Regions from separate parts of the Fructobacillus sp. ESL1096 genome, predicted to be linked through region 1. Evidence: riboswitches for the same ligand, from Rfam matches in the RefSeq annotation. Region 1 holds a riboswitch; each other region holds the start of a gene.

Region 1 (4,213 bases):
CTATGCGGTGACGACGCCGGAGGTCATCTTTCAATTCTTTATATTTCTGGGTGGCTTCATTCACTTAGACCAGCAAGGGATAGTCAGTCATTGGATTGAGCAGGAGTTGACCAATCACGTTTTGGGCCTGGGCGCTTTAGTGATTGCCTTGCTGGTGGTGGCGTTTGTTTTCATCGTGGTTGCTTTTAATGTTCTGCGAACGGTGATCTTGTACTTTGGCTTTGAAGTGCACCATGACGCAGGTCAGTTGACGATTGCTCGGGGACTTTTTGAACGACAAACGATGCATTTGTCAATTAACCGGATGCAAACGGTTGAAGTCCGCCAAAATGTTTTCAGGCAGTTGTTGGGCTTGGTAACCGTCAAGACACGGATAATTACTGACGAAAATGGTGAAGACAAGGTATCTAAAAACGTGCCAACCTTGATTCCGATGGTGAAATCAGGGGCTGTTGACCAATATTTGTCGCGGTGGCTGCCTGATTTTCCCAGTCGACCAATCAAAAAGACTGATAGCTCAACCTACCAAATTTTAACAATGATTCGTAACGGCCTTTTTTGGACCTTGCCGATTGCCACCGTCCTGATCTATGCTTTCAGACGCTGGCCAGTAGTTGTCTTGCTGGTCTTGATTGTGTTGGTTTTTGTAGTTGGTACCGGCTGGTATAAGGGGCAGGCGACAACCGCCCAAGTGGTTAACCGGCAGGTCCTTGTTTTAAAAACGGCGAAGAATTACGAAACAATCACGACCTATATCGCCTGGGATAAGATTCAGTCGTTGTCGATTAAGCAAAGTTGGTGGCTAGCTCAGCAAAACCGGCGAGCCCACCTTGCCGTGGTAGTTCGCACTGATGCCAATACAAAGGTCTTGACTGCCCGCTACTTGCCAATGAAAGAGGTGCAGTCCATTTTTGATTGGTACCAATCGCTTAGCTAACAGTGTCTTAGTTGCCAAAATTAGTGAATAAAAAGTTGCTCAATTGTCAGGTTTGCTTGTAGGTGCTTGAAACACGATTAAATGATAAAATTGTGCTGATTTTTGGTCAAAAGAAAAAGAGTCGAGAATACAATCCTGTATTTTCGGCTCTTTTCAATTGGTGCGGGTGTACTTTGCTAATTTTAGTAGTGATGTGTTTTGACTACCGCCTGCGCTTGATCAACACTTGCTGGCAAAGAGGTGTCAAATTGACTCCAGAAGTCTTGGTCAAATTGATTGACGATGTCTAAGGCCTGTTGTAATTTTTTTTCACCAGCCTGGGTTAATGATAGGGCTTTTGAACGTGGATTTTTTTTACCAGGATAGCGGTCTAAAAGATCTTCACGGCTGAGCTTAGTAATGATGGCTGAAGCGGTCATGGCATCGACGTCTGCTGCCTTAGCCACCATGATTTGAGTAACTTCGGTATGTTGGATACTGAGACCATGGACAGTAGCGAGAATTTGAAATTGGGGGTGGGTCAAGTCAAGTTCTCGTAGACGGTATTTCATTTGCCGGAACCAGTCAGTATATAAGTTGAAGAATTTCTGATTGGTTGAATCCATGTAGCGAGAAAGTGCAGTAGTTTTGACAGGGCTCATGGGAACCTCCTTATTGTTAGCATTAATATATAAGTATACTTATAATATAACTGATTTTACAGCAGGTGGCAAGTGTTCACAATCAACTTTTTCACACGGATTTTAATTTCCGTGCTATACTGCTTTTGTGATAAATAAAGTTGGGGTGCCCTGAGCTGAGATTATACCCATTGAACCTGATGCCGCTAGCACGGTCGCAGGAAACTTCGAAAACGGATTTAAATCCTCATGATGTTGCCTTTTTTGGTCATCGTTAGTAGGCATAAGTCCTCAGCTCAGGCTGGGGGCTTTTTATTTTGTCTAAATGGCAACGACCGACACCACCGTCTGCCAAAATAAAGTGATGATTGAGGAGAAAAAATGACGAAGACGCTGCCGTTTTCTAACCGCTTGATGCAAGTGATGGAAGAACACAAGGCTAATTTTTATGCCAATCCCTTTATCCAAGCAATGATTGCTGGTGAAGTTAATTCTGAGGCACTGCTCTACTACGTGCAACAAGATTACCGTTACCTGGGTCACTATTTGCCACTGTATGAACAGGTTTGCCAGACACTAACCGGTCAAACAATTGATGCTGAAGTGGCTGATGATGATCGTGAAGGTGCTGCCCATAAGATTTTGTTGGACTTGGCTCAAACCGACGACAAGAGTATCCAAGCAGGCAAGTACCCAAATTCAACGGTTACGGACCAATATGTTAACCATATGGCTAAAGCAGTTGAAAAGGATCCATTTATTGGCTTGGTTGCCCTAGCTGCCTGCCCCTATGACTATGCTTATTTGGCTGATTTGTTGATTCGTGATGGGCTAATCAAGCCAGATAACCCATTTATACCATGGGTTGGCTATTACCGTGGGCTTGATAAGGGTTTGACGCGACCAATCTTGTCACTGGTCAATCAGACGGCCGAACATGTCAGTCCCGAAGTTCAAGAGGAGGCTTTGGCTGCTTTTATCCAATCAACAAAGTATGAAAATCAATTCTTCTTACAGGGAATGGAGGCAACAAGATGATTGATGCAAACCAATATCCGACAGGATTGACCATTGCTGGGTCCGATTCTGGGGGTGGTGCCGGCATGCAAGCCGATATCAAGACCATGCAGGCTTGCAAGACTTATTCCGCGGTCGTGGTGGCCGGGTTAACAGCGCAAAATACACTGGGGGTCCAGGGGGCTTATCCAACTGATTTGGCCGTAATTGACCAGCAATTTGCCTCGGTGATGGCTGACTTTGACGTCCGCGCAGCGAAAACGGGAGCGCTCTTTGATGAAGCTCGCGTTCTGCAGGTGGCTAAAAACATCCGTCATTACCAACAGAAGAATTTGGTGGTTGATCCGGTGATGGTTGCCAAGGGTGGGGCCAGCTTGCTCGACTCAGCTGGGATCGCGGCCTTGAAAAACCACTTGCTGCCATTAGCTACGCTGTTGACACCAAATCTCCCCGAAGCCGAACTCTTAGCCGATATGAAAATCAGTACTCGTGATGACATGGTCACGGCTGGTCAAAAGATACAAGCATTGGGCGTTCCAAATGTTATCGTTAAGGGTGGCCACGGTGAAGGTGCCGTCATTTATGATTATGTTTTATTGGAAAACGAAGTCGGTTTTTGGCTAGAAGGACAAAAGGTTGAAACGTCAAGCAAACACGGGACAGGGGATACCCTCTCAGCTGCAATTACGTCCTTTTTGGCTCAAGGTGATTCTTTGCGTAAGGCCATCGAAAAGGGCCACCGCTATATGAACGCCATTATTGGTCAGCCGTTAGTTATTGGTCACGGCCATGGTCCTTTGAACCATGGCCAGTGGTCGGATCCAGCAGATGAAGGAGGAAAAGATTATGAATTTTGATCCGACGTCATTAATGGTTTATCTTGTTGTTGGTAGCCAAAACGTCAACGATGATCCCAACGAAGTGATTCGCGTGGTTCAAGCGGCCTGTGACGCCGGCGTCACTTCTGTTCAGTACCGAGAAAAGGACCACTCGAAGTTGAACCAAGCCGAAAAAGTGGCATTGGGACAGAAAATCAGAACTATTACGAAAGCAGCCAATGTGCCTTTGTATGTCGATGACGACCTGCCATTGGCACTGGCCATCCAGGCGGATGGTCTGCATGTTGGTCAGGGCGATACCCCAGTGCAAGAAATTCATCAGGTAGCTCCTGGTTTACTACTTGGGTTATCCGTCCATGACTTAAAAGAGCTGGCTGCCAGTGAAGCTGATTTGGCAGTCGTTGATTACTTGGGTGTTGGCCCCGCCTTTGCAACGACAAGTAAGGAAGAAGTGAAGGAGGCCATTGGTCCAAAAGGTGTCTTTTCGGTTGCGTCAAAAAGTTCGTTACCGGTTGTGGCCATTGGTGGTATCCAAGAAGACAACTGTCAGGAATTGGCGGAGTTGCCGATTGCCGGTGTTGCCGTGATTTCGGCCATTACTGCTAGTGATGATATTCAACGCAGTGTTCAAAAATTACGAGGAGTGACAAAATGAGCCAAACAATTTTAACTGCTGTTCGCACAAACCAACCCATCGTCTTGAACGTGGCCAATAGCGTTACCCCCCAATTGGTGGCCAATGCCATTGCCTATATTGGGGCTTCACCAATTATGCTGGAAGATCCGCTGGATGCTGCTGA
Region 2 (4,213 bases), 500 kb from region 1:
ACTAATCATCAGAATGATTTCTTCGACCGAAAGTTGACTTAAAAAAGCCTGCTGATGGTCTTTCAACGTCTTGATGGTTTCTTTGACTTCTTGTTCTGTCAAATCAGGATACTGTAAATCATAGCGTTGCTTACCCACCGAAATCGACCAGGTTTTCAATCGATTAAATTGACTCTCATTTGGCGCAAGAAACAAGTTGATTTTGGTTGTCTCTCCTTCTTTAGCCATTGTATCCTCTTTCATGCTTGATTGGCTTGCAGTAGTTGATCAACAGAAATTGAGCACCCCTTTGACTCCGCCCCAGCAATCCGACCAAGCAAAGTAAAGCCGACGTCATCCTGTACGGCTAAATCTTCCGTTAAGATGCCCAAGCATGAGTTCCAGTTCGAAAGGTCATAATAGGCCAAGACACCTTTTTGTCCGGGCGCAACAGGCGCCAAGGTATCGGTATCTAAAATCCTGACGCGAACCCAAGCTGGTGTTTGCTTACTATAAATTAGGTCCAAACCCTGGTTGAGCCGCCACAAATTTTGGTCATAGCACTGTGAACTGATTTCCGTCATGCCATACATATTCAAATAATAGTCACGACCAATACCGAAGGCCGCTTCCAAATCAGCTAGTAGCTGGTCTTCGCTAACTTGACGCGATTGGCCCTTGAAACCACCGGTATCAAAAATTCGACTTTTTTCAGCCAGGTGAAAGACCAACTGGTGCTTTTGTAGGTAATCCAAAAAATGGACGTAGGAAAAACTTGCGCCAAGCAGCATCACGGGACGGTGATCAATTTCTGCCGCCGTTAAAGCAGCGACCACGCCCTGATAATCAATCCCGTCTGCATCGACATAGGATCTGCTGTGTTGGTCACCAAATTCGGTAATGGCGCGACTGACATAATGAGCCAAAGAAGAATTGTCAAGGTGCTTTTCATCCGGAAATAGGCCAATAATAGTGATTTGATCAACGTCCGGGAGGACATACTGCTTGAAAGATACTTTCATTGACTCATTCCAAACAGCAAAAGTCGGATGGTAGCTATGGCTACGGTGGGTCTTATCCGTTGTCCCACTTGACATAAAAACAGCTTCGCCCGCCGTGATCGGCGTTGTCGACAGCGTTAACTGCTTGTATCCCTGAATCGGCATTAATGGTACTTCTTGCCACCGATGTACCATTAGCGGACTTTTTCGTTGTTGTTGCGCATATTTTTTATAGGGTAAATTATGGTCAAATTGGTATTGAAATAAATCGAGGGCCAACTGATTGAAATCCTCATCACTTTCATGGTGGCCGTCCATGACTTGGTGTTGGTCAATAAAACTCAGAATTTCTTTTTGAATTGCAGCAACCGAATCACTCATGGTTCTTTTTCCCTCCAAAAAATCCTGGTACAACAATTAATAGAACATGCAGGGTCACAATCGACAGAGCACCGACTAAAATACTATTTGAAAAGAGCGACTGATAAATACCCGAAAATCCTTTTGCATAAGATGGCAGGGCAATGGCCAGCAACAAAGACAGACCAATACTCATCCGAGTAGCTTCGCCTTTATCAGCCTGCTGCAGGGTTGCAAAGCCCGTCGTTAACAAGGTTGCCGCTGCCGGCAAAAACATCCCACCGATAACGGGTGCTGGGGTCAAAGCGAGTACTGCTGCAAACTTGGGCACAAATCCTAGTAAAATTAGTAATCCCCCGGCCAATAGAATGGGCTTGCGAGAATGCACTCCCGTCAACTTCATGACTCCTAAGTTTTGGGCAAAAGCTGTGGTTGGAAAACCGCCAATCAAAGAAGAAAGCATTGAGCCACCCGCTTCACCTGCAATTCCACGACTAATACGCTTTGCACTTAATTCTTCTTTGGTAACATCTGCAGAGGCTTCATAAACGCCCAAAGCTTCAATCACTGCCACTAAATAAGCGATGAAGAAGGTCAGAAAAATGGCCCAATTAAAACGAAATAGTCCATAAGGAAACAACCGTGGTAGGCCAAAAAACGGTTGACTTTGCACGCTTGACAAGTCAATCATCCCCAGGCTGGCCGCCAAAAGATTACCAACCACAAGGGCCAGCAAAAAGGAAAACTTGCGCCAGTAACCTCGGCCAAACAACGATCCTAAGACGACAATCAAAGTGGTTGTAATGGCCACCAGAAGAACGTTTGGCGATGCAAAACCTTTTGTGCCAGGCGTCCCCCCTAGTAATTCTGACATTGTAAAACTTGAAAGCGAAATGCCAACCAAAAAAATAATGGTCCCGTTAATCGCAGGTGTCAATTTCTTAGCTAAGCGATGAACCCAGCCAAATAAAGACATCAGCAAAACAATAAAGCCACTGAGAAAGACGGCACCACCGGCAGCTGGCAAACCACCGGTTTTACCAGCACTAATCATGAGGGCGTCAAAGGCCGCTGAAGGCCCTTGCACAATCGGCAGCCGTGCTAATTTTGAAGCCTGCAAAATCGTTACCAGACCAGATGCCAAAAAAATGGCACTAATCAAATTCGTCGACAAGGCTAACGAGAGGCCCGCGGCTGAAGCAACAAAAATCGGATCAAGCCAGACATTGGAAACAAAGATGTGTTGGAGACTAATCAATATCGTCTGACTAGTACTCAATGGAATCTCTTCCGGGGAACTTTCTTGCTGCTGATGGTTCTGTTGAATCATTTTTTTCTCCTAAAATTTAATTCATCAATCCACCCTGAACAGTCTTTACCAGCAAAAGAAAAAGGTTGAATTCATGATGAATTCAACCTCAACCGAAAAGTCCCAAAAAAGACCCCTTGTTATCAATATTAGTTGCATTCCTACGCTGGTATTAACCAGATCAGGTACATAGGGTCTAAGACATTTCTGTCTAATCTCAGCGTGATGCTCCCCTTGCGAATTAATTAATTTTTTTCAGTATAACATGAAATTCGATATTAGAACAAATATAATCAACTTTGTTTAATCAAATTCGAAACTGTTCCACGAATAGTAGCAGCCAAAGCGCTGGTCAAAAAAGTTAGGCGAAATGCACCACCAGCAACAACCTCAATCTTGGTAGCAATCACTAGGCCATTTTACTTGTTGGTAACGGCACTCAATTTTGACCAATTCATTTAGCATTCCCAACCGACACACCATCAACAGCAGCGCTGATTTCTTTAGCGTACGCCTGTAACTTTGCTGGTGCTTTGTGACCATTTTCAGCGACAATCTGGACGCAGGCTGAGCCAATAATAACCCCATCGGCCAAATCAGCCATTGCCTGGGCCTGGTCAGCGGTATGTACACCAAAGCCAATAGCCACCGGCACATTCGTTACCGCTTTAATTTGCCCGACAACTTCTGCTAAATTAGCAGCAAAGGATTCACGGGTTCCCGTTACGCCTAAAGAAGAAACCAAGTAGATGAAACCGGTCGCCTCTTTGGCAATCAGCGCAATGCGCTCACCAGACGTCACTGTAATCAACGGAATCAAATCCAGCCCATGCTTGTCAGTAAAAGAAACTAACTCTCCTCGTTCTTCATAGGGCAAATCGGGGATAATCAGGCCATCGACACCGAATTTTTCACAGTCGGCGGTAAAACGTTCATAGCCATACTGGAGAACAACGTTCAGGTACACCAAGAAAACCAGAGGCACCGCTGTTTGCAGACGAATTTCCTTCACCGCCGTAAAAATCACTTCAATTGGTAAATCAGGGTCACGCAAAGCCCGCAAATCGGCCGCTTGAATAACGGGACCGTCGGCGACTGGATCCGAAAAAGGAATGCCAATTTCAACAATATCGGCCCCGCCCTTTGCCAAAGCCACGACATTTTTCACAGTCGTCTCCATGTCAGGATCATTGGCGGTGACGAAGGCAATAAAATTTTTATGATTCGTAAAGCTTTGACTAATTTTACTCATGAATTTCAACCCCCCGGTACTTGGCAATTGCGGCAACATCCTTGTCCCCCCGGCCAGATAGTGTGCAGACAATGACCTGGTCCTTAGGTAACGTTGGCGCTAATTTTTGCACATAGGCCACAGCATGACAGCTTTCAATAGCGGCAATAATCCCCTCTTGCTTGGCAATGTATTCAAAGGCAGCCACGGCCTCATCATCTGTAATACCGACGTATTGGGCACGGTGCTCGGCTGCTAATGCTGCGTGTTCTGGCCCAACACCCGGGTAATCGAGCCCAGCCGAAATCGAATAGACCGGATTGATTTGGCCAC
Region 3 (4,213 bases), 100 kb from region 1:
GCGACAATAAGAAGTGTCTGGGTAAGAAAATGATTAGAGAGCGCCTATTTGGTGAAAGGGCGTCGTTTTCAAACTCAAAGACGATCATTCTTTAGCTAGTGGGCTGAAATCAGTAAGCCTTGCTCGGTTGGTACCGTTATCAAACCGGCGTATCGCTTTTTCGGCCGTACGTTTGAGGTTGAACTTTGTCGTTCAACAAATTAAGGTGGTACCGTGCATAAGCGCCCTTAACAACGATTTTTTCGTAGTTAAGGGCGCCTTTTTATCTGCTGATTTTTTAGAAAAGGAGGGCACCGTGAAGTTTCGTACTGTAGTGAGCTGTTTGTATACTGAAAGGAGCATTAAAAATGACAATGACTGAATTGAAGACCAAGGTGAAGGTAGTACCAGCAAAGCAAGAGGACAAATTGGCACAGGCCCTCTATCATGCTTACCAAGAACGCCAACCGCTTAAAATGACTGAATGGGAGCAGGTTGTTAGCGATGACCAAACTGCCTATGAAGTGCAAGATCAATTGATGGAGCTCAAAAATCAACCACTTGGGGGTTACAAGGTTAGTTTGACTAGTCAAGAAACGCAAGATATGTTCGATTCAAATGAACCTTTGTATGGGGCTCAGGTGCAAAACCATTTCGTTCAATCACCGGCTAACCTTTCTTTGAAGAGCGATTTATTGGACCCATTGGCAGAAGTAGAATTGGTTTTCAAGGCGAAGGAAGACTTGCAAGTCACTGATTCTTTGGAGGATTTGCGTCGCAAAACGACTGTGGCGGCTGGTGTGGAAGTACCCGATGCTCGGTTTACGGATTGGTTTCCATCCTTGAGTAAGTACTTAGTGATGGCAGATGCGGCTGTTGGTGGTTTTGTGGTCTATGGGCCAGAACGTGAAAGCACATCTTTGACGGTTGCTGAATTTGAAGATGTCCAGGCCCAGTTAGCCCATAATGGTGAGGTAGTGGCCGAGGGCAGTTCGGCCGAAGTTTTGGGTAACCCACTGAAATCGTTGCAATGGCTAGTTAAAAAGTTGGCAGCGCAGGGAAAGACCTTGCATGTGGGGGAACGCGTTTCCTCTGGAACCTTCTTATTGCCGCCACACTTAACAGAAGGAACCTGGACAGCTAGCTTTAACCACGATTTTGCAGATGTTGTGGTCGAAGTTAGTAAATAAGCAAACAATTTTGAAATATCAAATTGGATAGTTGTCTTTTTCCGTTAAAATGAGTATAATCATTTCCGTTAGGGAATAAGGGTTACAATCGTGTTAGCGACCCTCATTATCCAGTCACCCATTTTAGCGGTTCCAAATTGTTTGTTGAAAAACACAACAATCGGCCGTACTAATAAATTGGGCGGCCTTTTGTTTTGAATAAAATCGATCGGGGAGTTTGTGTGACAGACTGAGAGGATGGTAGACCATCGACCCGAACACCTGAACCGGATAATGCCGGCGGAGGAAATCGTAGCTTTTTTGTAATCGAGGACTCCTTTTGTGGGTGCTCGATTTTTTCTTTTAAATCAGAAAGGAGTGTAGTGAATGATTCACGGTCATTTGACCGTGCGGGATGAAGGGGAGCGCCTTGATCCTGAAAAAACAGCGATGGGAAGCCGTGTTCCGGCGTGAGAGGAGACCAAGTAGTCTCGACCGAACTTTCTATCAGTCAGGGGCTTGTCTGACTGGTTTAACCGCTAAAGTGGGAAAGGAGCGCTGTTTTTCGCTACCCCACTGAATTTAAAAGGAGCGTTTTCAAATGAAGACACAGAAAAAATTATCAACGAAGAAGATGTTAGTGACTGCCTTGTTGGCTGCCTTAGCTTATGTTTTAAATAGTTTTGTCTATTTTCCGGCAATGGCGCCCTTTCAGCACTTCGTTGACGTTTTAGCCGCCGTTTTGCTGGGGCCATGGTACGGCTTTGCTAGTGCTTTGATTTGTGGCATTTTACGGATGATGTCCGGCAGGACAATTCAAGCCGTAACAGGGGCCATTTTTGGTCCCATTCTTGGCGGTTTGATTTATCGCAAAACCCACAACCTTTACCTGGTCTTCCTTGGTGAAGTGATTGGAACGGGGATTTTAGGGGCTTTGACTTCTTATCCATTGATGAAGATCTTTTATGGCTTGGACGTCCATAGGTGGTATTACTTCGTGCCATATTACACACCAGCTGCCATTGTGGGTGCTGGAATGGGGTTGGCAGTGGTCTTAATTTTTCAAAAGACAGGCTTACTAAAGCGAATCCAGGCGAACTTGGATTAACTAAACACCGTCAATCAGGCCAAATTAGCTTTGGCAAGGGGAAGTAAGCGATGAGCGATAGGGAATATTTGATCTTTGACCTCGATGGTACATTAGTTGATTCGATGCCTTTTTGGGAGAATTTAGCGACTGAATTGCTTGATCGATATGGCATTGACCAGCTGCCAGTCGGTTTGCATAATCAGATTCAAACCATGACTTTGACGGATTCAGCCATTTTCATACAAGAATTATTAGCGCTACCCGTTACAGCTGCCAACTTGGTGCAGGAAATGCGAGCTTTGATGGACCAACATTACCAACATGATATTCCACTTAAAGTTGGGGTAGCTGCATACTTACAAGATGCCTACCAAGCTGGTCATAAAATTGTCTTGGCAACGGCCAGTAGTTCAGTTTTGGCCAAAGACTGTCTTCGCCGGTTGAAATTATTGCCGTTTTTTGACTTTGTCTTTTCTTGTGAAGATGTTGGACAGGATAAAACAAAGCCCACAATTTATCAGGTTGCTGCACAATATTTTGACCAGCAGCCCAACAGGATTGCAGTCTATGAAGATGCTCTGTATGCTGCTGCCACAGCAAAGCAAGCGGGTTTTCATTTGATTGGTGTTTATGACCATCAGTCAAAAGAAGAGTGGACTGATTTACAAAAGTTAGCGGACGAAACGATTGATTTTGCCACAGCAGTAAAAGGAGAAAATAAATGAGTGCAAGTGTTGCGATTCAGGTTTTACCAGCAGCTGAAAATGACCAAGAGTTGTGCCGAATGGTTGATGAGGTGATTGCTTATATTCAAAGTACCGGTTTACGCTATGAAGTTGGTCCCTTTGAAACAACGATTGAAGGCGATAATTATAACCAGTTGATGGACATCGTCAAAGAGTGCCAACACGTGGCTGTCCGGGCAGGTGCCAAGAAAGTCTCTGCCTATATTAAGGTTGCCTATCAGCCAGATGGCGAAATTTTAACGATTGATCAAAAGATTGGTAAGTATCACAAATAAAAAAAATCAGACCTGCAGAGGTCTGATTTTTTAATCTGTAATTATCAAAGTATGAGTTGTATTATTGCAAGATTGCTTCCAAAGTTGGTAAATCTGCAACTACCTGAGTAGGCTTAATTTTCGCCGGGCTCTCCTTGTGATTTGGATTAATCCAAATTGTGTCGAGTTGATAATTTTGGCCCCCCATGATGTCAGATGTTATGCCATCGCCAATCATCACCGTGTTTTCTTTGGTCATATGTGGGTTATCCTGGAAAATACGATCGAAAAAAGCTGAGTCAGGTTTAGAAGCACCAATCATTTCAGAAGTAAATATTTGGTCAAAGTATTTTCCTAAGCCGGTTTCCTTGAGGCGAAGACGTTGTGTGGCATCCTGGCCATTTGTACCGGCGATAATCGTATATTGTTCTTGCAAGTGTTGCAAAATTTCAGTTGCATAGGGAACCAGCCGATAATTGTGGTCACGCAATGTGGCGTATTCTTGTTCAAGATGGTCGGCATCATAGTCAATTGCTAGTGCTGCAAGAGTTTTTTTAAAACGTTCTTCAAAAATTTGTTGTCGAGCAATTTCTTTCAATTCGTATTGTTGCCAGAGATGGTGGTTAATCTCTTGGTAAGTTTTGAGTGCATGGTCTAAATCAGTGCCTGTTAAGCCTAATTCATTTGAAAAAAGCTGACGAATAGCAGCGACTTCGCCTCCGGTAAAGTCTAAGAGGGTGTCATCAAGGTCAAAAATCAAGTATTCATAGGTCATGCTACAATCCAACTTTCTATACTATAATTAACTTTAATTATGATAACACGGTCATTAAAAGACAACCCTTTAATTTTTGTCTTATTTTAAAAGCGGGTGGCCGGCTGGATTCATTTTAAAAATGGTTAAAAAGCGTTCTTTGTTATCAAATTTTAATCTTGATAAGCTTGACGGAGCCCCCCTGGTTAGGTGTTTAATAG

What was found. A riboswitch is a leader RNA that binds a small molecule or an ion and turns the genes downstream of it on or off. The one in region 1 is predicted to bind thiamine pyrophosphate.
Region 2: another riboswitch for thiamine pyrophosphate. It lies ahead of ACSYSR_RS05030 (solute carrier family 23 protein); the one in region 1 lies ahead of ACSYSR_RS00195 (TenA family protein).
Region 3: another riboswitch for thiamine pyrophosphate. It lies ahead of thiW (energy coupling factor transporter S component ThiW); the one in region 1 lies ahead of ACSYSR_RS00195 (TenA family protein).

What each region holds. Positions count from the first base shown of each region.
Region 1 covers NZ_CP196400.1:66,423-70,635, reverse strand. Annotated here, with positions in the region: gene ACSYSR_RS00205 (PH domain-containing protein) at 1-937, shown strand, start outside; gene ACSYSR_RS00200 (MarR family winged helix-turn-helix transcriptional regulator) at 1,120-1,578, opposite strand; TPP riboswitch at 1,710-1,798, shown strand; gene ACSYSR_RS00195 (TenA family protein) at 1,939-2,595, shown strand; gene thiD (bifunctional hydroxymethylpyrimidine kinase/phosphomethylpyrimidine kinase) at 2,592-3,431, shown strand; gene thiE (thiamine phosphate synthase) at 3,421-4,068, shown strand; gene thiM (hydroxyethylthiazole kinase) at 4,065-4,213, shown strand, end outside.
Region 2 covers NZ_CP196400.1:1,005,328-1,009,540, reverse strand. Annotated here, with positions in the region: gene ACSYSR_RS05040 (acyl-CoA reductase) at 1-228, opposite strand, end outside; gene ACSYSR_RS05035 (LuxE/PaaK family acyltransferase) at 240-1,361, opposite strand; gene ACSYSR_RS05030 (solute carrier family 23 protein) at 1,354-2,670, opposite strand; TPP riboswitch at 2,791-2,894, opposite strand; gene trpA (tryptophan synthase subunit alpha) at 3,104-3,901, opposite strand; gene trpB (tryptophan synthase subunit beta) at 3,894-4,213, opposite strand, start outside.
Region 3 covers NZ_CP196400.1:1,402,488-1,406,700, forward strand. Annotated here, with positions in the region: gene ACSYSR_RS06765 (2-keto-4-pentenoate hydratase) at 348-1,169, shown strand; TPP riboswitch at 1,369-1,474, shown strand; gene thiW (energy coupling factor transporter S component ThiW) at 1,750-2,256, shown strand; gene ACSYSR_RS06775 (HAD family hydrolase) at 2,307-2,963, shown strand; gene ACSYSR_RS06780 (thiamine-binding protein) at 2,960-3,259, shown strand; gene ACSYSR_RS06785 (YjjG family noncanonical pyrimidine nucleotidase) at 3,321-4,013, opposite strand.